One region of the Schinkia azotoformans genome, then DNA from elsewhere that is predicted to be linked to it. Evidence: a T-box and tRNA genes for the amino acid it is inferred to sense, from the RefSeq annotation. Region 1 holds a T-box; the other holds one or more tRNA genes.

Region 1 (22,740 bases):
AGGCCTGCAAAGAATGGGCAGGTTGTGATTTTGCAGTCAAAGCATCTGATGCGGCTGTTGAAGAATTAAAAGCTGTGAATGACGGCTGGCTTCCAACTGTAGTTATGGATGCAACTGGAAATAAATTTTCGATGACGAATGCATTTGATTATGTATGCCATGGCGGGAAGGTCGTTTATGTAGGGCTTGTGAAAGATACAATCACTTTCAACGACCCAGACTTTCATGCGAAGGAACTAACTTTAATGGGAAGCAGAAATGCGACTAAAGAAGATTTTGAATATGTTATTCAGTCTGTTAAAGATGGAAAAGTAAACGCAGCGTCTTATATTACTCATAAGATTAATTTTGATGATGCAGTTTCATATTTTGAAGCTAAAAGTTTCAATACCAATAAAGCGTTAATCGTCCTTGAATAGTGATGAAAGGAATTTTTTGAATGGAAAAATATCAAATTTTTCAACGTTTAATGGAATCTGGCGTTGTCGTAGTCATGCGTAAGATGACACCAGAGAAGGTTGTATCTATTGTTTCCGGATTGAAGTCTGCGGGGATAACAGCTGTTGAAATTACAGTTGAGGATAATGGTGGTCTCGAGGCAATCCAAACGGTTAAGGAGCACTTTAATGGTGAAATACTTATTGGTGCCGGTACCGTTTTGGATGGTGAGACTGCGAAGGAAGCTATTAATGCAGGTGTTGACTTTATCGTAACCCCAGTTGTTTCAAAAAGTGCGATCGACGTTGCCAAGCGCTATGGCTGTTTTATTGGGGTAGGTGCGATGACACCAACGGAAATATTGACTGCCTATGAAGCCGGGGCAGATTTAGTGAAAGTTTTCCCAGCAGATAATTTAGGTCCTTCTTATCTGAAAAATGTAAAAGGACCTCTAGGACATATTCCGCTAATGCCTACTGGTGGTATTAATTTGAATAATATCGGTGACTATGTAAAAAGCGGTGCAGTATGTGTAGGCGTAGGCGGAGCACTATACAATTATGATACAGAAGAAGAAATTGCAGCAACGGCAAGAAAGTTTGTTGAGGAATATCAAAAAGCTAAAATGAATATGAAGTAATTTAATTTTAGGAATTTGGTTACTTTGGGGTTTTGCACAAGGGATTTTGCTTATGATCTCTTGTGCTTTTTTTATTTATTGGATTTAATATGACATTTCGTATAGGTTTTAGGTATTTTGAGGATGATTCTATTTTTGCGCATTAAAAATATGGCATAAAAATGCCTGTCCCTACATAAATCTGTAATGTCATAGTAAAAATTGGATTCGAAAGGTGAAGTTGTATTTTGCTTTTTGAATAACCTCTAAATATAGAAGGGGGAGGACGTTCATTGACATTTAATCAAACATCTTCTATACGATTTTCAGTAGAAGAATCTGTATGGTTTAAAAAAGGACAGGAAGTATCTGATTTAATTGGTATATCGTTAGAACCTGAAATTTCTGTACAAGAACATGACAAATATATATCCATACGTGGTGCATTAGTACTTTCTGGAGAATATCGTGCACAAACTCGTGATGGTGAGGACGAAATTAATTCACTTCGGGATTCCGCCATCTACAGAACTGTCGACGAAGTTAGCGAAAATGGTGATGGAAATCTCGCTATGAAGCACCGCTTCCCAATTGATATTACGATCCCGACTAATCGTATCCGTAGCCTTGAGGAAGTATATGTACTTGTGGAATCCTTTGATTACGAAATTCCCGAAACCGGCAGGCTTGAGCTAAAGGCGGACCTGTGCATTAGTGGGATTGCAAATGAGAGAGAACAAGAGCAACAGAGTGTTTATGAACCACAAGAGGTCCGTGAAGCTGTACAGGAAATTTCGAGATTTAGTGAAATTCCAGTGGCGCAGGATATACGGGGAGAGTTAGGTATTCAACCGGATCAAGAGGTTCAAGCAGATCAATCGGTTGATGATGACGAGGAGGCGATAGAGGCTCGCCAGGCTTCTTTGAATGTACAGCTGGAAATTCCTCAGCCGCCCTCTTTAATCGAAGCTGTAACAACCAATGACGGACTCGGAAGTGCCTTTAGACAAAGTGTATTTGATACTTTTAAAAAGTCACAGGTAGAAAGCGAAAAAGAAGAAGAGGATACTTTTCCATCGTTTACTACAGAAGTTCGAAAACAAGAGGACGAAAATGAGGCTGCTGATTTAGAAAATGCTGCTGAGGCAACAGAGGCACCGCCAGCCGCAGAAAGAGCAGAGGTTAATTTAACGCTTGTTTCCAAAGGAGTGCCAAATCAGAGCGAAGTCGTGGATGTTGATCAAGTGGATGAATTTGAGTTAGCAGAGCGACCAATTGTGGCCGAAGCAAACACGGAAGATGTTGTGGATGCAGATGCAGTTGCTGAAGCTGCCGTTGAAGAAACGGCCATCCCAGTGAATATTGTAGCAAAGAGGTCTCCGCAAATTGGTATGAAAGGTCGTTCGGAGCAACAAGAACAAGGCTGGAATCCAAAAAGCCTATATGGAACACCGCAAGCAACCTATAATACTTCCGGAGCAAGAGAAAATGTTGCAGAGGCAGTTGAAAATGAAACAGTAAAGCCACAACGTTCAATGAGAACAGAAAATGCCTTATATTTAACAAAAATGCTTTCTTCCGATGGTGAAGAGGATTTTTCAAAATTAAGGCTCCGCATTGTCCAAAATGGCGAGACATTAGGAACAATTGCTAAAACCTATGATATTTCTACAACTCAAATAATCCGCTTGAACGGGTTGGATGATGAAATTGTAAAAGAAGGGCAAATTCTCTATATCCCTGCCTATGCTGGAGTTGAAAAATAATGGGCTTCCATATGGGAGCCCTTATTTTTACTTTATGAAATAGGCTTTGTGCTTCGTTAAGCACTTGTTTTTCTAATCATCATGGAGTTCCGTGAGGTGATTTTTATTGAAACAACAAACACTTGAACCATATTTTAGAATATTAACAAAGTATAGGTTGGAACCTGATTTTATCGAGGATTATGGGAAGATCAAAAAAGTATACACAAAACAAGGAATTTTTGCATTAAAAGAAGTCAGATACTCGGAAGAGCAGCGAAATCGATTTATGCAAGCCGTTAATCGTTTGCATGACAAGGGCTACCGCCATGTTGTTCCAATTTATTTAAGTTCCGATGGCAGGCATTTACAAAGTGATAATAGCAGTGGCTGCGAATTTTATCTAATGCCATGGATTGATAATGGGCAAGTACGAGCGGATCAACGGTTTGTGGATTTAATGAGGGAAGCAGCTCGAATCCATAAAGTTACCGAGGTAACAGGGAAAGCAAATCACTCTTATTTTCAGCATTTTTATGAAAAATCTATTGCAAATATCGATAAGCGCAAACTTGATTATGAACGATTTATTGAAAAAAGTGAGCAGAAAATATATATGTCTCCTTTTGAATTATTGTATTGCACGCATTTTGTTCAATTAATGCGAATGGAGGATTTTGTATTAAATACCTTAGTGGACTGGTATGAAGCAACAAAAGAGAAAAACAAAGACCGCATATCTATTTGTCATGGCAATTTATCTCCTAACCATTTACTCTACGATGAAAGAGGGTACAGCTATCTTTTCAACTTTGACCGAACATTTAGGGCATCTCCCATATACGATCTGCTTGATTTCTTTAGAAAGGCGCTATACCGCTATCCGCAAAAAGCGGCTGAAGCCGTAGGATGGTATAAGGAATACAGCCAAAACCACCAACTTACAGACGATGAAAGATTATTATTATTTTACTATTTAACTCAAACAGATAACATTCACAGAATCATTCATCAATACCAAACAGACCCATCCATCTCAGAGAAAAACATTGTTGTTAAACTGCAACGATCAATCTGGCAAATGCAAGCCGCCCACACATTAGTCACACAAATAAATGAAGGCATTCAACAGGAAAAGAACGAGGCTTTATTTGCGGAAGATAACGGGGGTGGCGGTGAAAGCAGTGAAAGCTTTGTTGGTAGCGAAAATAATGGAGGAACTGAAAACAATTATTAGTAAAAATAGCGAAGCAGTGTTTACGAAGAAAACTATGACAGCATCTTCTCTAACACAGCAAAAAGGGCTGACCCCGAAATTCATAGGGCCAGCCCTTTTCATATCCACTCCAAGTAAAAGGCAACTAATGTTAAAATCAATATAGAAAGCAAAATGACATCAAAAGTCGTTGGGAGAAAAAGAGTTCGAATTGCTTGGAAAATAACAAGTGGCAACATAATCTGTTCCAACACTAAAAGAAAATGACGACACCAAGGAGGAAGACGAAATCGATAAAATCTACTCATGGGAACGATCTCCTTTCTAAGTTGTTGAATGAAAGGTCGTAAAATTGTGTAGTAGTATTTATTATATGAACAAATTTGGAAATTGTGTTGTTTCATTGGTCAAATTTTTAAATATGATTAGAAGATAAAATGCGGCCAATCTGGCGTGTCCAGAGCAGGTCCTGTCCGCAAAATGATGATAACTATCTAACTGCTCTATTAAACTCTATCGGTACTATATAATGCCCGGGCTTTCCATAGCCTTCATATTCAAAATTGTTTGCGAGAATTCTACGGATAGTTCTTATTGACTTATTCCCCTTACACCACTCATAAATCCTATTCGTCGTAATCTTTTCATCCGGGAACAGCCATCGAAACTCCTCAATGCTTCTCAAAATTGCTGCAGAGGGAGCCTCCTCAAATCCACATTTACACTTTAAGGTTACATCTACAAATGTTCGGCAATGTGGGCAATATATGCCTTTTTCAAGTTGATCATATTCATAGTTGGGCAGTCGTTTATAGGGGGATTGAAAGGTTTGTTTTGAAACTAATGTTTCTGCAAGTTTTGAATGCTTCCCATTTAATTTGGATGGTGTCCGATTGAGCTTGTCTAAAAATCGGCTGAGTTGTGATGGGAAAATAATTGATTGATTAATTGGAGCATGGTATAAGTGGAAATTAGGATTGATGAATATTAGGTAAGATTCGATGTGCATGTTATAGCCATTGTTTTGGAGAAGTTGCTTAAGCAGGATTTCGCTTCGTTCCAGTTGATGCAATGGATTCCTAATAGTAGACCCTGATAGTGTGAGCCATTTGTCGCCTTCAAGATAATAGTCGCCTTCAAAATTTTTGACCTCGAATTGAAACAGTGTTCCTTGAGATATAAGCGTTGAGTCGATTTGAAATACGGTGTTATTAACCTCAAAAAGCAAATCATTTAAAAGTAAACCATCAATTAATATATCCTCAGACCATATATCAAATTGCTGTTCACCTTTAAATCCCTTCTCAAGGTTCTCGTAACGTCTTAAATCATCAATTGGAAACTCCATCCTCGAATATAAAAATCTAAGGAGTTTTAATTCATCAGAAACAAAGCGTGGTTTAATGAATTTCATGAAAACCCTCCATAACAAAAATATAAGATTATGTTAATTTTATGCAATTAACAGAACCTTTACAAGAAAAAATTCCACCAAACGACAACTTTTTCCTCCAACTTAGTATTAAAAAAGAAAAATATTGGGGATAATGTTGACGATTTGAATTTTTTAAAGTTAATATATATTAAGTGAACTGAAAAAAAGCGGGTCAGATGTGAAAACACGATATCGGTTTTATGAAGTTAGACTCAGACACTATGTTAGTTATAACAAAGTAATGGTCCATTCACATATAAGGTCGTCCCGCCATATTAATAAGTAAGTTAATTAAATTCAATTCAATGAAATGCAATGATAGGGAAGAGTACTTCGTGAACCCTTCAGAGAGAGAGGTCAATTTGCTGGGAGATCTCTTAGGATGTAGCGCGGGAAGGTAGCCCTTGAGCAGCTTTTCTGAACAAAACGTAAACTAACGTGGGAAGTATGTGTGGAGCTTCTTAATTTGCTAAACTATTCTGCAAAAATTTACTTGCCCAATCAAAACGTAAGTAGGAAAAGCCGGCCACAGTCCGTTATCTGTTTGAGCGCATTGATATTTTTTTGCATGGGTATGCGGGTATGTATCGCATAATCAAATAGCCATAACAAAAATATCAATGAAAAAAGGTGGTACCGCGAAGAATAGCTTCTTTCGTCCTTTTATATGGACGAAGGGAGTTTTTTTATTTTTTTGAAAAAAAAATACATAATTAAATTCCCAACCAAATCAGGAGGTACAAAGGAATGACTAATCAAGAGATCAATTTACCTACAAAATATGATCCGCAAGCTGTTGAAGAAAATCGTTATGAATGGTGGCTGCAAGGAAAGTTTTTCGAAGCTGATCCAAGCTCAGGAAAAGAGCCGTATACAATCGTTATTCCACCACCAAATGTAACAGGTAAACTACATCTTGGTCATGCGTGGGACACAACGCTCCAAGATATTTTAACAAGAATGAAGCGGATGCAGGGCTATGATGTTTTATGGCTACCAGGGATGGACCATGCTGGCATTGCGACTCAAGCAAAGGTTGAAGGTAAACTTCGTGAGGAAGGTAAGTCACGTTATGACCTTGGCCGTGAGAAGTTTCTAGAAAAATCTTGGGAATGGAAAGAGGAGTATGCAAATTTCATCCGTACCCAATGGTCTAAACTTGGCCTTGGCCTTGATTATAGCCGTGAGCGCTTTACGTTAGATGAAGGTCTTTCAAAAGCGGTTCGCGAGGTGTTTGTAAAGCTTTATGAAAAAGGTCTCATTTACCGCGGTGAGTATATTATTAACTGGGACCCACAGACGAAAACAGCTTTATCTGACATCGAGGTTATTTACAAAGATGTTCAGGGTGCTTTTTATCATATGAATTATCCATTAGCAGATGGCTCAGGTTCCATTGAAGTTGCGACAACACGTCCAGAAACAATGCTTGGCGACACGGCTGTTGCTGTTCATCCTAAGGATGAAAGATATCAACATTTAATTGGTAAGACGGTAAAACTCCCTATCGTTGGCCGTGAAATTCCAATAGTTGCTGATGATTATGTTGATATGGAATTTGGTTCAGGGGCGGTAAAAATTACGCCTGCCCATGATCCAAATGACTTTGAACTAGGAAATCGTCATAATCTTGAACGTGTTTTAGTTATGAATGAAGATGGAACGATGAATGAAAATGCAGGCATTTACCAAGGCATGGACCGTTTTGCTTGCCGCAAACAAATCGTGAAAGATCTTCAAGACCAAGGTATTCTATTCAAAATCGAAGATCATTTACATTCAGTTGGTCATTCAGAGCGCAGTGGGGCCGTTGTTGAGCCGTATCTTTCAACACAATGGTTTGTAAAAATGCAGCCACTTGCTGACGCAGCAATTGAACTACAACAAAAGTCCGGTGAAAAAGTAAACTTTGTTCCTGAAAGATTTGAAAAAACATACTTACATTGGCTAGAAAACATCAGAGATTGGTGTATTTCTCGTCAATTATGGTGGGGTCACCGCATCCCGGCTTGGTACCATAAAGAGACAGGCGAAATTTATGTTGGTCACGAGGCACCAGCTGATGCGGAAAATTGGAATCAGGATGAGGACGTTCTAGATACATGGTTTAGTTCTGCACTATGGCCGTTTTCAACATTAGGCTGGCCGGATGAAAACGCTGAAGATTTCAAGCGTTATTACCCAACAGATTGCTTAGTAACAGGCTATGATATCATTTTCTTCTGGGTATCAAGAATGATTTTCCAAGGACTTGAATTTACAGAAAAACGCCCGTTCAAAGATGTTCTTATTCATGGCCTTGTTCGTGATGCAGAAGGTCGTAAGATGAGTAAGTCCCTTGGCAACGGTGTAGACCCTATGGATGTCATTGAAAAATACGGTGCGGATTCACTCCGTTATTTCCTATCAACTGGTACTTCACCAGGTCAGGATTTACGTTTTGTTTGGGAAAAAGTTGAATCAACATGGAACTTTGCCAATAAGATTTGGAACGCATCCCGGTTTGCCCTCATGAATATGAATGGCATTAAATATGAAGAGCTTGACCTGAGCGGTGAAAAATCAGTTGCAGATAAGTGGATTTTAACTCGTTTAAATGAAACAATCGAAACAGTAACGAAAATGGCTGATAAATACGAGTTCGGTGAGGTTGGTCGTGTTCTCTATAACTTCATTTGGGATGATCTATGTGACTGGTATATCGAAATGGCGAAGCTTCCATTGTATGGTGAAGACGAAGCAGCGAAGAAGACAACTCGTTCTGTATTAGCTTATGTTCTTGATAATACAATGCGCTTACTACACCCATTCATGCCATTTATTACCGAGGAAATTTGGCAAGCACTTCCACATGAAGGCGAGTCTATTACGGTAGCAAAATGGCCAGAGGTACGTGCTGACTTAACAGATAATGCAGCTGCCGAAGAAATGAAACTATTGGTAGACATTATCCGTTCAGTACGTAATATCCGTGCGGAAGTTAATACACCAATGAGTAAGCAAATCAAGCTAAATATCAAAGCGAAAAACGATGATATTTTAGCAAGCTTAGAAAGAAATCGTCATTACTTAGTACGATTCTGTAACCCAAGTGAATTAACAATCGCAACTGAACTATCAACAGATGAAAAAGCAATGACAGCAGTAGTGACAGGTGCAGAATTATCGCTACCACTAGAAGGCTTAATTAATATTGATGAAGAAATTGCCCGTCTGCAAAAAGAATTAGAAAAACTAAATGCAGAAGTAGACCGTGTTCAAAAGAAATTAAGCAATGAAAAATTTGTAGGAAAAGCTCCAGCCAATGTTGTTGAAGAAGAACGTAAAAAAGAACAAGATTACCTTGAAAAACGTGCAGTAGTGGAAGCGCGCATTCAGGAATTAAGAGGCTAAAGACAGACTCTGACCCCAAAATAGAGGAACTAAAAAGCAAATCTCAAAAATTATCATGAGATTTGCTTTTTATTCTTTTTCAGAATTATAAAGATCCTTAAAAAATTGAATTCTCCCGTCGGACTTAGGCTAAGGTATGGTATTAGCTTTTTAAATGCGGTCTATATACATTCCCATGATTTTGCTATAATAGAGGTAAATCGTGGGAGTTGATGCAATGTCTAAGGAACGCATTAATCATGACGGTCTATTTAAAGAACTGCTTAATAACTTTTTTGAAGAGTTTATGATTTTATTTTTTCCTGAAGCATGTGAAGAAATTGATTTCAATCATACAGTATTTTTATCACAAGAATTAATTCGAGATATTTTTAAAGGTGAAAAGAAAGTTGTGGATTTGTTGATTGAAACAAAGCTTAAAGGTAAAGATGGGTTTATTCTTGTGCACATTGAATCCCAATCCTATGAGCAAATAGACTTTAACGAACGAATGTTTTATTATTTTACTCGGCTTTATGACGAACATCGTAAACAAATTTTGCCTATTGCTATTTTCGGTTATGATAAACTTAAAAATGAGCCAAACACATTTTCAATAGGATTTCCTTTTCTTGAAGTCCTTAATTTTCAATTTTTGAAGGTTGAATTAAAATCCCAGAACTGGCGAGAATATTTAAAACAAGATAATCCAGTAGCAGCAGCACTTTTAAGTAAAATGGGGTATTCCGATGAAGAACGTGTCCAAGTCAAAAAAGAATTCTTAAGAATGTTAGTTCGCTTGGAATTAGACCCAGTGAGAACGGAATTAATTGCTGGCTTTTTTGAAACATACTTAAAATTAACCTCAGACGAAGAAAAACAACTATATGATGAAATAAAATCTTTAGGACGTGAAGAGGAGGAAAAGGTTATGCAAATCACAACTTCATGGCATGAGAAAGGCAGAGAGGAAGGAGTTAAAAAAGGGATTGAGGTAGGTAAAGAAGAAGGGATAAAAGAAGGCATAAAGGTGGGAAAAAAGGAAGGAAAAAAAGAAGCCTTGATTGAAGTAGCCCAAAGTATGCTGAAGGATGGCTATACAGTTGAACAAATTGAAAGATTAACAAAACTTAGCAAGGAAACGATTAAAAATCTAATTCATTAATATTAAAATTCTAATTTAATTTGGAAGGATGAAAAAACTTGATAATTTCTCATCCAGATCGAAAATTCAAACCGAAGTATGTATATTATTTCCATGTTGAAAATGGTCTTGCTGCCTATGATAGTGAAGAAAAATCGGAGGTTGGCTCTGTTATTATTGTTGATGGGATTGGAACATATTCTATTAAAATTACTCGTATTTGGACATCTGAAGAAAAAGAATTTATTGAATATGAATCTTTCAAGACTATTGTTTGTAGACCGAAATTTTTACCTTTAGAGGAAATTCAAAGGACCATTAAATACCCAAAAACGTCATATTTTGAAAAAGGCAAAGAAGAAGGGTTAAGAGAAGTGAAAAAAGAAGTTGCTCGTAATTTAATTAACGAAGGGATTGATTTGGAAAGAATCGCTAAAATAACTCAATTGTCAATAGATGAATTAGAAAAAGTTCAACAGCAATTAAAACATTAAACAATCAGTCTGCATAAAAAATAAAAAGCAAATCTCAAAATTACATGAGATTTGCTTTTTTAATTTTTTTCGGAGTTATTAAGTTCCATTAAATAATTTTCATATTCTTGTTTGTTCTTTTCAAGATACTGAACGAGATCGCCAATTCGATCAATGGAGTTCCAACTTAAATGATGTTCAATGCCTTCAACATCATTATAAATATTCTCCTTTTTTACCCCGATTAACTCTAAAAATTGTTCCAACAATTCGTGGCGTAATAATAATCGTTGACCAATTTTTTTTCCTTTCGGCGTGAGTACAATACCTCGGTATTTTTCATATATAAGGTAGTCGTCTTTGTCTAACTTTTGTACCATTTTAGTTACGGAAGATGGTTGAACAGATAAATTTTCGGCAATATCTGATACCCTTGCATAACCTTTTTGGTCAATTAATAAATAAATTTGTTCAAGATAGTCTTCCATACTAGGTGTAGGCATTTCGATACCATCCTTAAAAATTTTCAGTGTACCTATAATTATAAAGGAAGATAAAAGGTCTTACAACAAATTATAGGAAAGCGACTATCCAATTATCATATCCAACCAAGTGCCCTTACTACTGTTGCGATTAAAAAGGTTATAAGAACGGCAACCATGGTTGGAATAAGAAAGGAGAGAAAGGTCCATTTCTTACTTTTTGTTTCTTTGTAAATATTAAACAAAGTTGTTCCACAAGGATAATGCAGTAGAGAAAACAGCATCATGTTTAGGGCTGTTAACCAAGTCCAGCCTTGGTTAACAAAAATCAGCTTAACCTCTGCCAAACTATCAATTTCAAGTAAAGCCCCTTGGGATAAATATCCCATTAAAAGAATCGGAACAACAATTTCGTTAGCAGGCAATCCTAGAATAAAAGCAGTCAAAATAAATCCATCCAAACCTAACATTCTCGCGAAAGGGTCTAGAAAACCAACAAAATGGATGAGAATGGAGCTATCCCCAATAGTAATGTTTGCTAAAATCCATGTAAGGATGGAAGCTGGGGCAGCAACGATAACCGCTCTTTTTAAAACATACCATGACTTATCAAGACTTGAGCGCACAACGGTGTTCCAAATTTTTGGACGACGATAAGGGGGGAGTTCTAATGTATAGTGGGAAGGTACCCCTCTTAACAATGTTTTAGATAAAAACCACGATACAAATAAGGTTACAGCAATTCCGAATAAGACCAGAACCATTACTGTTGCAGCTGTAACAATGGTAGCCATTCCACCGCTAAAGGTGGCCGCCATATATAAGGATGCAATCAAGATTAACGTTGGCCAGCGACCGTTACATGGTACGAAATTATTCGTTAGAATCGCCAGCATTCTCTCCCTTGGTGACTCGATAATTCTTGTTGACATAATTGCGGCCGCATTACAGCCAAACCCCATTGCCATTGTCAGACCCTGTTTTCCATGTGCGCCGACCCCTTTAAAAAGGCGGTCAAGATTAAAAGCAACCCGGGGCAAATAGCCATAATTCTCAAGCAAGGCAAACAGCGGGAAAAATATAGCCATTGGTGGGAGCATCACGCTTACGACCCATCCGGTTCCTCTGAAGAAACCTAGAACTAATACTCCATGTAGCCAGCTGGGTGCATGGATCGCAATAAAAAATTGAGTTATGTGCTGTTCCACCCAAGCAAATCCGGAAGCAATTAGACTTGATGGAACATTTGCTCCAGCAATTGTAATCCAGAATACGATGCCAAGCATGAAAAACATAATAGGAAATCCCCATATAGGTGAGGTCAGAACAGCATCAATTTTTTCTGTTTTCCATTTTTCTTTGTCTTTATATGTCACGACATTTTTGCATATCGTTGAACTTTCCTTATAAATATTTTCAACAATTTCATCTCGTATTTCTTCATTTACCAATGTAGAAGCAAATTTTGCAACATCAGCTAATGAAGAATTTGGTAACGGTAATTGTGCACCCATGTTCTCACATCCTTTTATTCAAGCTTTCTACTAATCCTCTATCCCCATCTAAAAGCCTCAGTGCAATCCAGCGAGAGGGGAAGCGATTGCCAACTATTTTTTCAACAATCGGTTCTAATTCATCAATTTTCTTTTCTAGTTCTGGAGAATAATTGATTTTGTATTTTTTTGTAGTTATGTTTCCATGGACTAGGTCGTGGATTGTTTTAAATAAATGGTCAAAGCCCAGCTTGTTTCTTGCCGAAATTTTTACAACAGGTACATTTAGTTGTTCAGACAACCGCCCGCTATCTATTGTAATTCCCTTTTTTTCCGCCTCATCTATTAAATTAACGCAGACAATCACCTTTTCTGTCATTTCTAGTACTTGAAGGGCAAGATTTAAATTCCGTTCCAAAGCTGTTCCATCTACAACAACGAGGGTTACATCAGGGGTTTCAAAAAGAATATAATCTCTGGCAACCTCTTCATCAACTGAGTTGGAATATAAGGAATAGGTTCCTGGCAGGTCAATGATTTTGAATGTGTCATCCAAATATTCGAATGCCCCTTCCGCCAGTTCAACGGTTTTTCCGGCCCAATTGCCTGTATGCTGTTTTAAGCCGGTTAGTGCATTAAAAAGGGTGCTCTTTCCAGTATTGGGGTTACCGGCCAAGGCAATTTTAAATGTACTCATCATGTGCGCTCCTTTACAAAGATTTTGGAACTTTCTTCTTTTCGCAAAGCAATCGTTGTGTTATTAACTCGATAAGCTGCGGGATCACCCAATGGGCTTTTTTGCAAAACTTCGATAAGTGCTCCTTTTACAAACCCTAAATCTAATAAACGACGGCGCATCACACCTTTGATGGACATGCTTTCTATTACAACGTTATCACCAATTTCACATTGACAAAGTGGTATGGAATTTTCAATCATATTATTTACCCTCACTAAAAATAGTTATATAGACGCCAAAAAGTTTCCTTAAGGAAAATTTTATTTTATTTTATGCAAATTTCAATAAAAAGTAAACTATTTTGTTTCAAAAAATTATGTAAGCCACTCACGTTGACAATAAGAAAGAGTTATTCTTACAATTATTGTAGGTATATACTGTAAGTATGGTAGGAGGATTAACTAATGAACAATGAATTTAACGAAGCACTTCACTGGCTAAACAGTCGTACTACATTTGGGATCAAACCAGGCTTAGAGCGGATGAATTTCATGCTTGAGCAGTTGGGTCATCCAGAAAGACGCTTAAAAACTGTTCATGTTGCCGGTACAAATGGCAAGGGCTCAACTGTAAGTTTCATGTGTCATATTTTACAAGAAGCAGGCTATATTGTAGGTACCTTTACTTCACCTTATATTGAGAGCTTCAATGAGAGAATTAGTGTTGATGGAATACCGATTTCCGATGAGGATTTTGTGGAGATAGTAAAAAAAATAAAGCCAATCGTTGAAAAATGCGAAGCAACGGAATACGGTGTCCCAACGGAATTTGAAGTATTAACTGTGATTGCACTTGAGTATTTTGCTAAAGTTGCAGTTCCATACATTTCACTTATCGAAACTGGTCTTGGAGGCCGATTAGACTCAACAAATGTAATCACCCCACTCGTTTCAGTGATTACAAATATCGGACAAGATCATATGAATATCCTTGGCAACACAGTAGAGGAAATCACAAAAGAAAAGGCTGGAATCATTAAGTCAGGTTTCCCAGTTGTAACGGCAGTTGAACAACCTGAAGCGGAGGAAATCATTGCTGATGTGGCTAAATCCAAAAACTCTAAGCTATACAGATTAGGCAAAGAATTTAAAACTATCGATACAGCCCTACATAATGGCAATGAAGTATTTACGTTTCAATCGCTATTTAATAGGCTCGAAAACCTAGAAATTACAATGAAAGGCGAGCATCAAGTGAAAAATGTTGCAACTGCCTTGATGGCGATTGAATACTTAAAACAATATTTTGCCTTTGTTATTGATGAAGAGCATATTAGAACTGGTCTTTTAAAAACAACGTGGAAAGGACGTTTCGAAAAAGTCTCAGACAAGCCGCTTACCTTTATTGATGGCGCCCATAATCCTGAAGGTATTGATACATTGTGCAAGACAATCCAAAGATATTATTCGGACAAAAAAGTTCACATCATTTTTAGTGCACTTAAGGACAAACCTTTAAAAGAAATGATTGGCAAATTGGATGCTATTGCAGATAAAATCACTTTTACTCAATTTGAATTCGCTCGTTGCACGGAGGCTAGCGAACTATTTGAGCTTTCCTCATCAGCAAATAAGCACGTTAATGTGGATTGGAAGGAAGCAATTGAAAGTGAGAAGCGGGAAATCGGTAGGAGTGAAGAAGAAGTTCTAATTATTACCGGGTCGCTTTATTTTATCTCGGAAGTTCGTAAGCTAGAATGCAGGTAGCAACAGAGAATGTTTGTATAATTCCCAAAAACTGAGATGGGACTTGAAAAGGGGAATCATAGAACCTGTATGATTCCCAAAATCAATATTTTTTATTTTGGTGCATATGTTGGAAGGCGATGATAGTGTAAACATCTTTTTGAGGATTATTTTTAAAAGAAATTATATAGGGTTTTATCTTTACGTAATACCTGTCCTTGTAATTCATCCTTTGTTGATATGTCTGGTAAATCTGTGGATAGAAATTCCTTAACCTTAGCTGTTTCAAAAGAAAGAATAAAAGACCGCCAATGAAAAGCAGTCTTGTCTTTTATTTATATTCAATTTCAAAGGAGTCCTCATCCAATGCCCAACCCAGAAATGGTTCTTCCCCTTTAGATATGTTTGCTAGAGGAGATTGACTAATATAGGAATAAGCCGACGCACAAATTCCACGAGATTTAGTAGCATTGCAATAGCTTGGGTAATTACCTGGCAGGTCACTATTATCCGCAACATAGACTGTCCCTGTTACTTTAATTAACAGTTGGTTACCTTTATTTGTTTTAAAATTTGTCACATCACCAAATATATAAGCGTCACCATTGACGGTTATTTCACCATTTACTGCTCCAGTAATATCTCTAAAATAGGCATCTCCATTTTGAACAAGGATGGATGATTTATTCCCAATCGTAACTTTTCCATTAATATACAAATTACCGGATTGAATTACAATATCACTATCGTTATTGGTTAATTCAAGCCCTCCATTAATATATAGCCCTTTTATTGTGAGATCCGTTTTTTTGTCAACAACACTCGTACCGGATATTAAGATGTTACCTTTATTATTACATAGTTCAAGTCTAGTACAGCTGTTAAAATTGGAAGGCGGATTTGGAAAGATAATATCTTTCCCTATATCGTTTCCGTTGTTTGCTAGACTATGATTATCGATTAAAAAGCTCCCATTGATCACTTTCTTATACCCCATAAAGTCACCTTCACTCGTAAAATGGACCTCGATATGGTTGCAGTTACTTCGATTGATAGTTACATCTTTTATTGTTGATTGATAACTGGATTTCATAGAAGTAGGAATAGCCGGGAAACCATTTAGTTGAATTGAACTACAAAAAAGCCGTGATAGATCATCTATTTTAACTTTGGGATCTTTCAAACGAAAGTCCTTTACCTCATTTTCTGCCTTCTTTATTTGCTGGAGGGAATATTGGTGAAAATATAATATCCCCATTTCGGCCAAATTTGTTGCTTGAATCTGTTTTTGGCTAATCCCCGTTTGTTTAGCAGAATTCAGGACAGCTGCTGATAAAACGGCTGAAAAAATGAGAATAATAACCATGACCAAAAGTACAGTAACAAGGGCAGAACCTCGATTATTATGAAAAATATTCATTACCTCATCCCAGCCTCAATGCGAATAATCCCTGTCTCAATTTCAAAAGGAGTGCTCCCATTCGGAGCCGTTCCCTTAATTTTTACGTTCAAAAGATTCGTATCCGGTGAAACACTAAAAGGATTGCTTTCTGATATCTTCATATTATTGATTTCTACCTCAAAGAAAACATTTCGATTTCCAAGTGTATCCGTCGTACTATTTGGATAGGTTACGATATAAATGTTTTCATTTTTATCGTAGGAAATTGTGTAACTCCTATTTTGCTGATGAATCGTCCGCAGTTGTGTTAGTAATAGGTTTGCTTCCTGCTGAAGAAGCTGCTCGGAAGCAATATTTTTATAGCTATTCATACTATTAATCAATACAGAAGCGGCAATCCCCATTACGATTGTTGAGATGGCAATTGTTACCAACAACTCTACTAACGTTAGACCTCGATTATATTTTTCACGCATATTATAAGGAGCCTTCCAAGTAATGGTAGGTTTCAGTGATGACCGAATCCTTAGGTTCTTCTATCAGAATATGAATTAAATAGAGGGGATAATTTTTATCTTTCCTTAGCTCTAGTTGAAGTTTAAATTGCTCCTCTTTGTTAACGAAATATTGGTTATTGTCAATTCCCAAAATGATTTTCTCTTGTTCAGAAAATGGATCTTCAAACGATTTATTATGTTGAAAGATAGTGTTATTACTTTTAATAATCCCGATAACCTCTTGAGCAAGATTGATTGCCATTAATTGATGATTATTCTTATTTGTAAATAAGGCAGACTGACTAAAAAAAACGAAAAATGATAAAAGAATAACCGATAAAATTACAACTGCCACTAAGACTTCAATTAATGTAAAGCCACTCATGTCTCTTTTATTTAACACATTCATCACATTACCTTTCAGAGAACAGTGTTCTATTTATTATTTGCAACATGATTTAAATAATTCAAAAATCAAAGGATTTTAGTATGGTAATTCACAATATTGTTACAACCTTACAAGTTGTAATTTGTATTTTTTTGTATAATTAAGTCAATAGCAGGATAAATTTTACATTTGGTAAAAATGATCGGTGAAAAAGTGTTTTGAGCAGTATAAGGGAGGGAGAAAGGATGAAAGCTAAGAAATCCATTGCCATATTACTAACATTTCTGTTGTTAGTTATGCAATGCTATCCGTTCAGCGATATTTTTGCTGGAGGTCATGTAGAAGCAGCAGATACATTAGTTGAAGTCAAAGTTTTAACAGATGTAAATGTAAATGCAACACTAAACCCAGGAACAGGGGACCATTATGAACTTGGTTTAAATATGTCTAGTGGTGATGGGCTTCTTGATGTAAAACTTGTGGGTGCAGATGGGGTTGCTATATTTTATGCACCAGATTTAGCTGGGAAGTTATCTGTAGAAGAAAAGGCAAATGTGCGAGTTGAACTTCTTCCAGTTACAATGAATGATTTGCCTACGTTGAATAATTTAGTCGGTCAATTGACTTCAGAACTAAACGGTTTAGTGAATAAATTAGTTGGTGGAATAGAATCAATTCTGAACAACCCTTTAACAGGCTGGCTATTAAATGTACAAGGGCTTACTAAATTGACAACATCACTTACAGCTTTAAATAATTTGAATAAAAGTCTAGAAGACTTAACGGCTTATAATGGTCAAGCAGATGTACAAGTACTTGATAATGGACTATTGATTGTTGATTTTGGTGAAGGTCTAGGGAATCATTTGAATACAGTAGTAAATGATGTTGTGATAGAATTACTTGAAAATGTTGCTGATGCAATTGAAGGAGTAAAAGTTGGTGGGGTAGCAGGCTATCTGCTCTCACCAGTAGTAAACCCAACAATAGGATTGTTAAAAGGATTAGTTACAACTATGATTAATCCACTAATTACTAATCTAACGAATGGAGTTATTGATCTAACGAATGATTTAGTAAAACTCCATGTAATTGGTAATACAACCGTTTCCCTCAATGTATTGTTAGATAAGCCGGCTGGAGTGGTTGGTGAAACAAAGATTTATGGAGCAGTTGCAACTGATGCTCTGATTGATATTACGTTGCTAAGTAAGTTGACTAACTGGGATTCTATATTTATAAATGAAGAAGAAAGTGAAGAGGAAAATGTAGATTATAATTTGGCGTTTAACCAATCCGAATATAAAATTAATGTAAAACAAACCGATATAGATTATGACGGAATAGAAGAAATTTGGTATAAAGACCTATACAATGAACTTAATGTTGTTCCTCTTTCAGGTGAGGATCATATAAAATTGCCTAAAAAAGAGGATTTAGAATTAACTTGGAAAATTAAAGAAGGCAAGCATGTAGCAAAAATTGACGAAACAGGAAAGGTAACAGCCCAAGGAGTTGGAAAAGCAGTTATTGGGGTGACAGCAATAGATAAAAATGATCAAGTAAGAACGGCAACGGCAGAACTATTAGTTAACTTGAAAAATATGGAGTTTTCAAAACCGTTATACGTATACCCAGATGATGGAGACGACATGTTCGAAAAACTAATCATTGAACCAGATGGTTTCAACAAAACCCGAGAAGTATTTGAATGGTCATTGACTAGCGAGGATAGTACAGTGGATAATTTAGCATTAAAAGTAGATGGAAATGGCAAAGTTAAACAGAATGGTGATAAGTGTGGCTTTGTCATATTGAAGGTAAAGCTTAAAGAGACATATGATAGAATTGATGGTATATTAGAAGATTCAAATGACCAAGCGATGACATTAATAAAAATAAATAAAATAGATGGTCCGATAAAAGACCCGGTTAAAGAGTGGTAGACTTATATTGACAAACATGTAATAGCAGGCTGAGAATTTGTTCTCAACCTGCTATTTTTATTTGAATAGGCAATGTCAATCTATTTATCGAATAATGTCAGACTTTGGGTAAACGTTTGTTATATTGTCAATTTTTGGGTGAAAACCAAATAGATATTTTTGTATAATTATATAAAAACAATAAAGAATAATAGTTTTAAATGGGGGTTAATTCAATGAAAGGAAAAAAGGATTTCAGTCTATTGTTAATCAATTTTAATATTCTCTTAATAGCTTTACTAGTTTTAGGACAGGTGTGGTATCCGTTAACGGCCGATGCAGCAACAAGTTCAGCTTCATTAGATGTAAAAGTTGAACCGACAAAACCTGAAGGTTACCTTATTGATCTGAACACCGGAGTTGTGACTGCTGAGATTAATACTGGTATTTTACCCCAAGGGGTGCTAGATAGCGAAACTCGTGTTACTCCGATGGATGTAATTTTTATGGTAGACGTTTCATTATCAATGTCCGGAACGTTTGACCACGAATGGAAGAATGGATGGCTATTTCATGTCGTTAATAAATTAGAAGGGGCCCAAAGAGCCTCTAACAAACTAATAAACCAATTGAAGGAAACAACGATTGATGGTGACCGCTTTGCGATGATTTCATTTCATAACGGGCTCCAAGAAGTCCAGCCATTTAATACTTCAAATCAAAACAAAAATGCAATAAATACACATTTAGATAGTATCAATAACAGAATACAAGGTTTAAAAGTTTCAACAAAATGGTCAAACTTTCAAGCAGCATTAGATAAAGCAAATACAATGTTTGGTGATAGCAAAAATGTTAAATATATTATCTTTTTTACGGACGGATTGCCCAATGCCGGAGTACAGACCGTCCAGAGAAATATAGATGGAATGTATGAACCGAAATGGTGTATAAATTGTAAAAAGGAATATGTAAAACAAGATTATACAACAATCACAAATCATTTATTGGGGCATAGTCCATTCTTACACCGTTCAGAATTTTGGTATAACGGTAAAGAGTATAAGTACTCTTATAAGTACAATGTCTACGATTTAGCAGCTTTTGATGCAGTTAGTTCTTTAGCATCCAAAAATATAAAATTATATTCAATTGGTTTAGGCAAGTGGATGGACTTCGATAAAGAGATATTGTCGGAGTTCTCAAAGGCTACAGGGGCCAATTCCTATAATCCACAAACGCTAGATCAATTGACATCTCAATTAAGTCATATTAGTGAAACGATTAACGAAGCGGCAATGAAAGAAATCCAACTTAAGATTAATTTGAAGGATGTTTCAACTCCTGATGGCGGCCACATCGGAATACCAGATGATTCTAGTGCAACTGAAACGAAAGATGGGCATTACGCTTTAGTCAGTATACCAGATATTAAATATAAAGCTGGAGAGGGAACCCCTAGTGAATTAAATAAGTTGTTTACAATGGAATTTGATAAAGCGGGAGAATATACATTCCATGATGTGAAATTAACTTATACGGATTTAGCTGGACGAAAACAATCCATTGATGCTCCGTTTACAATAAAAGTAATAGACAATGAAAGCTTTGGTTTGAAGTTCAAAAATCCGCCATATGCGATTAATGTTTATAAAAATCCTAGTAATCTTACACTTGATTTAAATAGTGAAGTGGAGGTTGTACCACCAGTTGGTTTAGAAATTGAAGAAATCGAAATGCCGACCGACTTTACGTGGACCTCCTCCAACGAAAAAATAGCAGTAGTAAACGAAGGTATTGTTACTGCGAAAGGTGTAGGGACAACAAAGATTACAGTCGAGGCAAAAGATAAAAAAGGCAATATCGTTAAGGCGGAAACGCTAGTTAAGGTTAATCTAGAAGGAATTTCATTTGGAAAGACAATCTATGAATATACCCCTGGTTCAACCAAAAATATGTTTAATGAGCTAAAAGTCAAACCTAATGGTTTTAATATTTCACCGGATGTCCTTACATGGACAGTTACTGGCGAGAATTCTATTATAACCGTAGATGACTTTGGTAATATTGAACAAAGAGGATTAGATAGTGGTTTTGTGGTTTTAACCGCAGAACTTAAAGATGAGTATAAAATTGACGGTGATCCCGTTACACCTCATGATAAAGCAACGACATTAATAAAAATCAATAAAACAGATAATGCAATTGGCGGGCCGCTTCAGGAGTGGTAAAAATCACCTGATAAAAAGGTATCTGAGGTTAATCGTGGCTTCAGATACCTTTTTTGTTGCAATATGATTCATTACTTAGAATTTCCTAGATTTCACTAAAAGGTTAGAATTTTGATATATCCAAAATTTTGTAATAAAATTTACATAATAAATTAATATAAATATATACCATTTTTGAAAAATATTATATTATTTAGTAGTAGAGTGTATTTTTGGGCTTATTTAATAGTGTATAAGGAACGTTAAATTATAGCTTGGAGGGATAAATTAATGATGACTAGAAACCTATTACCTTTATTACTTGTCTTTCTTTTAGTTTTTGGCGGCTTAGGAAGTTCATTTGCACAAGCAGCCCAAAAAGCCAGCCTTGATTTCGAAGTTAAGCCATCACAGACAAGCGGCTATATTATTGATCCAGAAACAGAAGTTGCAGTAGTTGATATTAATGCGAATATTATTCCAAAAGGTGTAGCGGGGGACGCTACCCGAAAAACACCAATTGATGTTGTATTTGTTTTTGATACATCAGGGTCAATGGTGTTGAATATGAAAGACCGCAGTTCTGATAAAGATAAATTTAAAAAAGCTAAAGATGCTGCAAAAAGTGCAATTGATAAATTCAAAGAATCATCGATTAATGGTGATAGGTTCGCTTTTGTACCATTTGCAATAGAAGTTGGTAGTGTTAAACAGTTTAATAGCAATACCTCAAAGTCGGCTATAGAAACACAATTAAATTCAATAAAATCATCTATAGATACACTGAAAGCAGAGGGCGGAACGAATTATTATGCAGCCTTATTAAAGGCAAATGAACTTTTTGGAAGTTCGAGCAATCCGAAATACGTCATATTTTTAACCGATGGTCGTCCAGACACATATGAAAACTACTCAAGTGCAAAAATAAGTGGTGAGTTTCCAAAAATGGAAAGAACTACGAAAGAAGTTAAGGTAAAAGAATGCTTCTTATTATGGTGTGATTGGAAGATCAAGACTCAAACTGAGGAAAAATGGTCGAGTAAAAAATATCCTGTAAACGGTATAAATGTTTCATTAAGTAGGAATAAGACCAATGGGGAAATAACATTTAATTATAATAGTGACAAATATTTATTTGGAAATGGTGACATTGACTACGCATATGCAAGGATAGCTGCTTCCAATTTGGCATCAAAAGGTGCTAAATTATATTCTGTAGGTTTTGGTTCAGATGGTGATGTCGATATGGGCTTCCTTAACGAACTTTCAAATCTTACAGGTGCTTTCGCTATTAAAGGTGAAAAATCTAATATAATCTCCATCTTTGATAGTATTACCAATACGATCATTAAACAATCAATCAGGGATATTAAAGTAAAAGTAAATATCAAGGACCCAAGTTTTCCTGGTAATGTATCTTTAAATGGGGGTGCTGTCATTGATGAGACAACCCCAAATTATGCAGTACTCAATTTCG
Region 2 (2,268 bases), on a different contig from region 1:
TCGTTTCCTAACGAATACTCTTAAATAAAAAGAAGCTCATAAACCCCGTTATATCAAGGTTTATGAGCTATCTAAAAATTCTTATCGTAACTAAAATTTTCTTAAAAGTACCGGTGGTCGGGGTCGAACCGACACTCCTTTTGGGAACACGATTTTGAGTCGTGCGCGTCTGCCAATTCCGCCACACCGGCATAGGCAATAATAGTATAAAGTTAAAATGGTGCCGAGAACCGGAATCGAACCGGTACGGTAGTCACCTACCGCAGGATTTTAAGTCCTGTGCGTCTGCCAGTTCCGCCACCCCGGCAAAGGGTTATAAAATTAAATTGGAGGCGGCAACCGGATTCGAACCGGTGGATAAAGGTTTTGCAGACCTTGGCCTTACCACTTGGCTATGCCGCCGTTGGAGCGGAAGACGGGATTCGAACCCGCGACCCCCACCTTGGCAAGGTGGTGTTCTACCACTGAACTACTTCCGCAAGTATTGAATTAAATGGCTGGGCTAGCTGGATTCGAACCAGCGAATGACGGAGTCAAAGTCCGTTGCCTTACCGCTTGGCTATAGCCCATTGAATAATATTTATGCCGCTATAGGGCTAATAATTTAGAATATAAGGGGCGACTGATGGGGATCGAACCCACGAGTGCCGGAGCCACAATCCGGTGCGTTAACCACTTCGCCACAGCCGCCATCGTATGAATTTAATTGGCAGGGGCAGTAGGAATCGAACCCACGCTGGAGGTTTTGGAGACCTCAGTTCTACCGTTAAACTATGCCCCTATTAAAATGGTGGAGGGGGACGGATTCGAACCGCCGAACCCACAGGGAGCGGATTTACAGTCCGCCGCGTTTAGCCACTTCGCTACCCCTCCAGCTGGTGCCGGCTAAAGGACTTGAACCCTCAACCTACTGATTACAAGTCAGTTGCTCTACCAATTGAGCTAAGCCGGCAATAAATATGGTGGCTCGAGACAGAATCGAACTGCCGACACGAGGATTTTCAGTCCTCTGCTCTACCGACTGAGCTATCGAGCCACAATGGCGGTCCCGACCGGGATCGAACCGGCGATCTCCTGCGTGACAGGCAGGCATGTTAACCGCTACACCACGGGACCATTAGTATTGATTGTTTTTTTTGGTTGCGGGGGCAGGATTTGAACCTACGACCTTCGGGTTATGAGCCCGACGAGCTACCAGACTGCTCCACCCCGCGATAGTAAAAATTATATAATATTGTACTTCCTTCAAAGTTCGCATAGAAACGACTGTCCCTTCCTCTGCAAGCTTATTCATGGAAGTTAATACGTCGGGACAACTCGAAGCAAATTCACTGATGCTTTGCTCGTTGCTCCACCCCGCGATAATTAAATTTAAAATTTGTAATGGTGGAGGATGACGGGATCGAACCGCCGACCCCCTGCTTGTAAGGCAGGTGCTCTCCCAGCTGAGCTAATCCTCCATATTGGTGACCCGTACGGGATTCGAACCCGTGTTACCGCCGTGAAAGGGCGGTGTCTTAACCGCTTGACCAACGGGCCAAATTATAATTTGAAAATGGCGGAGAGCGAGGGATTTGAACCCTCGAGACAGTGTTAACCGCCTACACGATTTCCAATCGTGCTCCTTCGGCCACTCGGACAGCTCTCCATCATGGCTCCACAGGCAGGATTCGAACCTGCGACCGATCGGTTAACAGCCGATAGCTCTACCACTGAGCTACTGTGGAATGAAGCTGAATTATATATGCCTGGCAATGTCCTACTCTCACAGGGGGACAGCCCCCAACTACCATCGGCGCTGAAGAACTTAACTTCCGTGTTCGGAATGGGAACGGGTGTGGCCTCTTCGCCATCATTACCAGACATATAATTACCAAAGGACAAGTTTTATTATATATAATTCTTGCGAATTATTCAATAGTTTATTCCTTCAAAACTAGATAATCAGCTACAGCTCCCAGCGACTCGTAAACTTCGCTCATCTCCCTACGATAAGTCAACATCGACTCACTACGTTCGTCGTGTTTCCTTTATCTCAGTCGATGCGCTCCAGTTTATACGTCGCTAAACGGTCGCTTTCGCTTTTCTATTTTCCTTAGAAAGGAGGTGATCCAGCCGCACCTTCCGATACGGCTACCTTGTTACGACTTCACCCCAATCATCTGTCCCACCTTAGGCGGCTGGCTCCAAAAGGTTACCCCACCGACTTCGGGTGTTACAAACTCTCGTGGTGTGACGGGCGGTGTGTACAAGGCCCGGGAACGTATT

The links. The T-box of region 1 lies ahead of P9E47_RS08550 (valine--tRNA ligase). A T-box ahead of a tRNA ligase gene usually reads a tRNA of that ligase, here a tRNA-Val.
Region 2: it has a tRNA-Val gene. The T-box ahead of P9E47_RS08550 (valine--tRNA ligase) is inferred to sense a tRNA for this amino acid. The anticodon was not compared.

The regions. Positions count from the first base shown of each region.
Region 1 covers NZ_JARSMD010000015.1:190,781-213,520, reverse strand. The annotation lists gene P9E47_RS08580 (zinc-binding alcohol dehydrogenase family protein) at 1-419, shown strand, start outside; gene P9E47_RS08575 (bifunctional 4-hydroxy-2-oxoglutarate aldolase/2-dehydro-3-deoxy-phosphogluconate aldolase) at 440-1,078, shown strand; gene P9E47_RS08570 (LysM peptidoglycan-binding domain-containing protein) at 1,351-2,823, shown strand; gene ysxE (spore coat protein YsxE) at 2,930-4,039, shown strand; gene P9E47_RS08560 (hypothetical protein) at 4,138-4,326, opposite strand; gene P9E47_RS08555 (nuclease-related domain-containing protein) at 4,509-5,432, opposite strand; T-box leader at 5,760-6,119, shown strand; gene P9E47_RS08550 (valine--tRNA ligase) at 6,201-8,846, shown strand; gene P9E47_RS08545 (Rpn family recombination-promoting nuclease/putative transposase) at 9,064-9,990, shown strand; gene P9E47_RS08540 (hypothetical protein) at 10,029-10,463, shown strand; gene mntR (transcriptional regulator MntR) at 10,523-10,945, opposite strand; gene P9E47_RS08530 (nucleoside recognition domain-containing protein) at 11,041-12,438, opposite strand; gene P9E47_RS08525 (FeoB small GTPase domain-containing protein) at 12,443-13,114, opposite strand; gene P9E47_RS08520 (FeoA family protein) at 13,114-13,356, opposite strand; gene P9E47_RS08515 (bifunctional folylpolyglutamate synthase/dihydrofolate synthase) at 13,561-14,862, shown strand; gene P9E47_RS08510 (hypothetical protein) at 15,173-16,261, opposite strand; gene P9E47_RS08505 (PilW family protein) at 16,261-16,719, opposite strand; gene P9E47_RS08500 (type IV pilus modification PilV family protein) at 16,721-17,149, opposite strand; gene P9E47_RS08495 (adhesive domain-containing protein) at 17,374-19,074, shown strand; gene P9E47_RS08490 (VWA domain-containing protein) at 19,290-21,284, shown strand; gene P9E47_RS08485 (vWA domain-containing protein) at 21,555-22,740, shown strand, end outside.
Region 2 covers NZ_JARSMD010000004.1:5,564-7,831, forward strand. The annotation lists tRNA gene P9E47_RS02145 (tRNA-Leu) at 109-191, opposite strand; tRNA gene P9E47_RS02150 (tRNA-Leu) at 219-307, opposite strand; tRNA gene P9E47_RS02155 (tRNA-Cys) at 328-402, opposite strand; tRNA gene P9E47_RS02160 (tRNA-Gly) at 405-479, opposite strand; tRNA gene P9E47_RS02165 (tRNA-Gln) at 495-569, opposite strand; tRNA gene P9E47_RS02170 (tRNA-His) at 618-690, opposite strand; tRNA gene P9E47_RS02175 (tRNA-Trp) at 708-781, opposite strand; tRNA gene P9E47_RS02180 (tRNA-Tyr) at 789-873, opposite strand; tRNA gene P9E47_RS02185 (tRNA-Thr) at 877-952, opposite strand; tRNA gene P9E47_RS02190 (tRNA-Phe) at 961-1,036, opposite strand; tRNA gene P9E47_RS02195 (tRNA-Asp) at 1,041-1,116, opposite strand; tRNA gene P9E47_RS02200 (tRNA-Met) at 1,138-1,214, opposite strand; tRNA gene P9E47_RS02205 (tRNA-Val) at 1,385-1,460, opposite strand; tRNA gene P9E47_RS02210 (tRNA-Glu) at 1,465-1,539, opposite strand; tRNA gene P9E47_RS02215 (tRNA-Ser) at 1,557-1,648, opposite strand; tRNA gene P9E47_RS02220 (tRNA-Asn) at 1,653-1,727, opposite strand; rRNA gene rrf (5S ribosomal RNA) at 1,747-1,863, opposite strand; partial or broken rRNA gene P9E47_RS02230 (16S ribosomal RNA) at 2,100-2,268, opposite strand, start outside.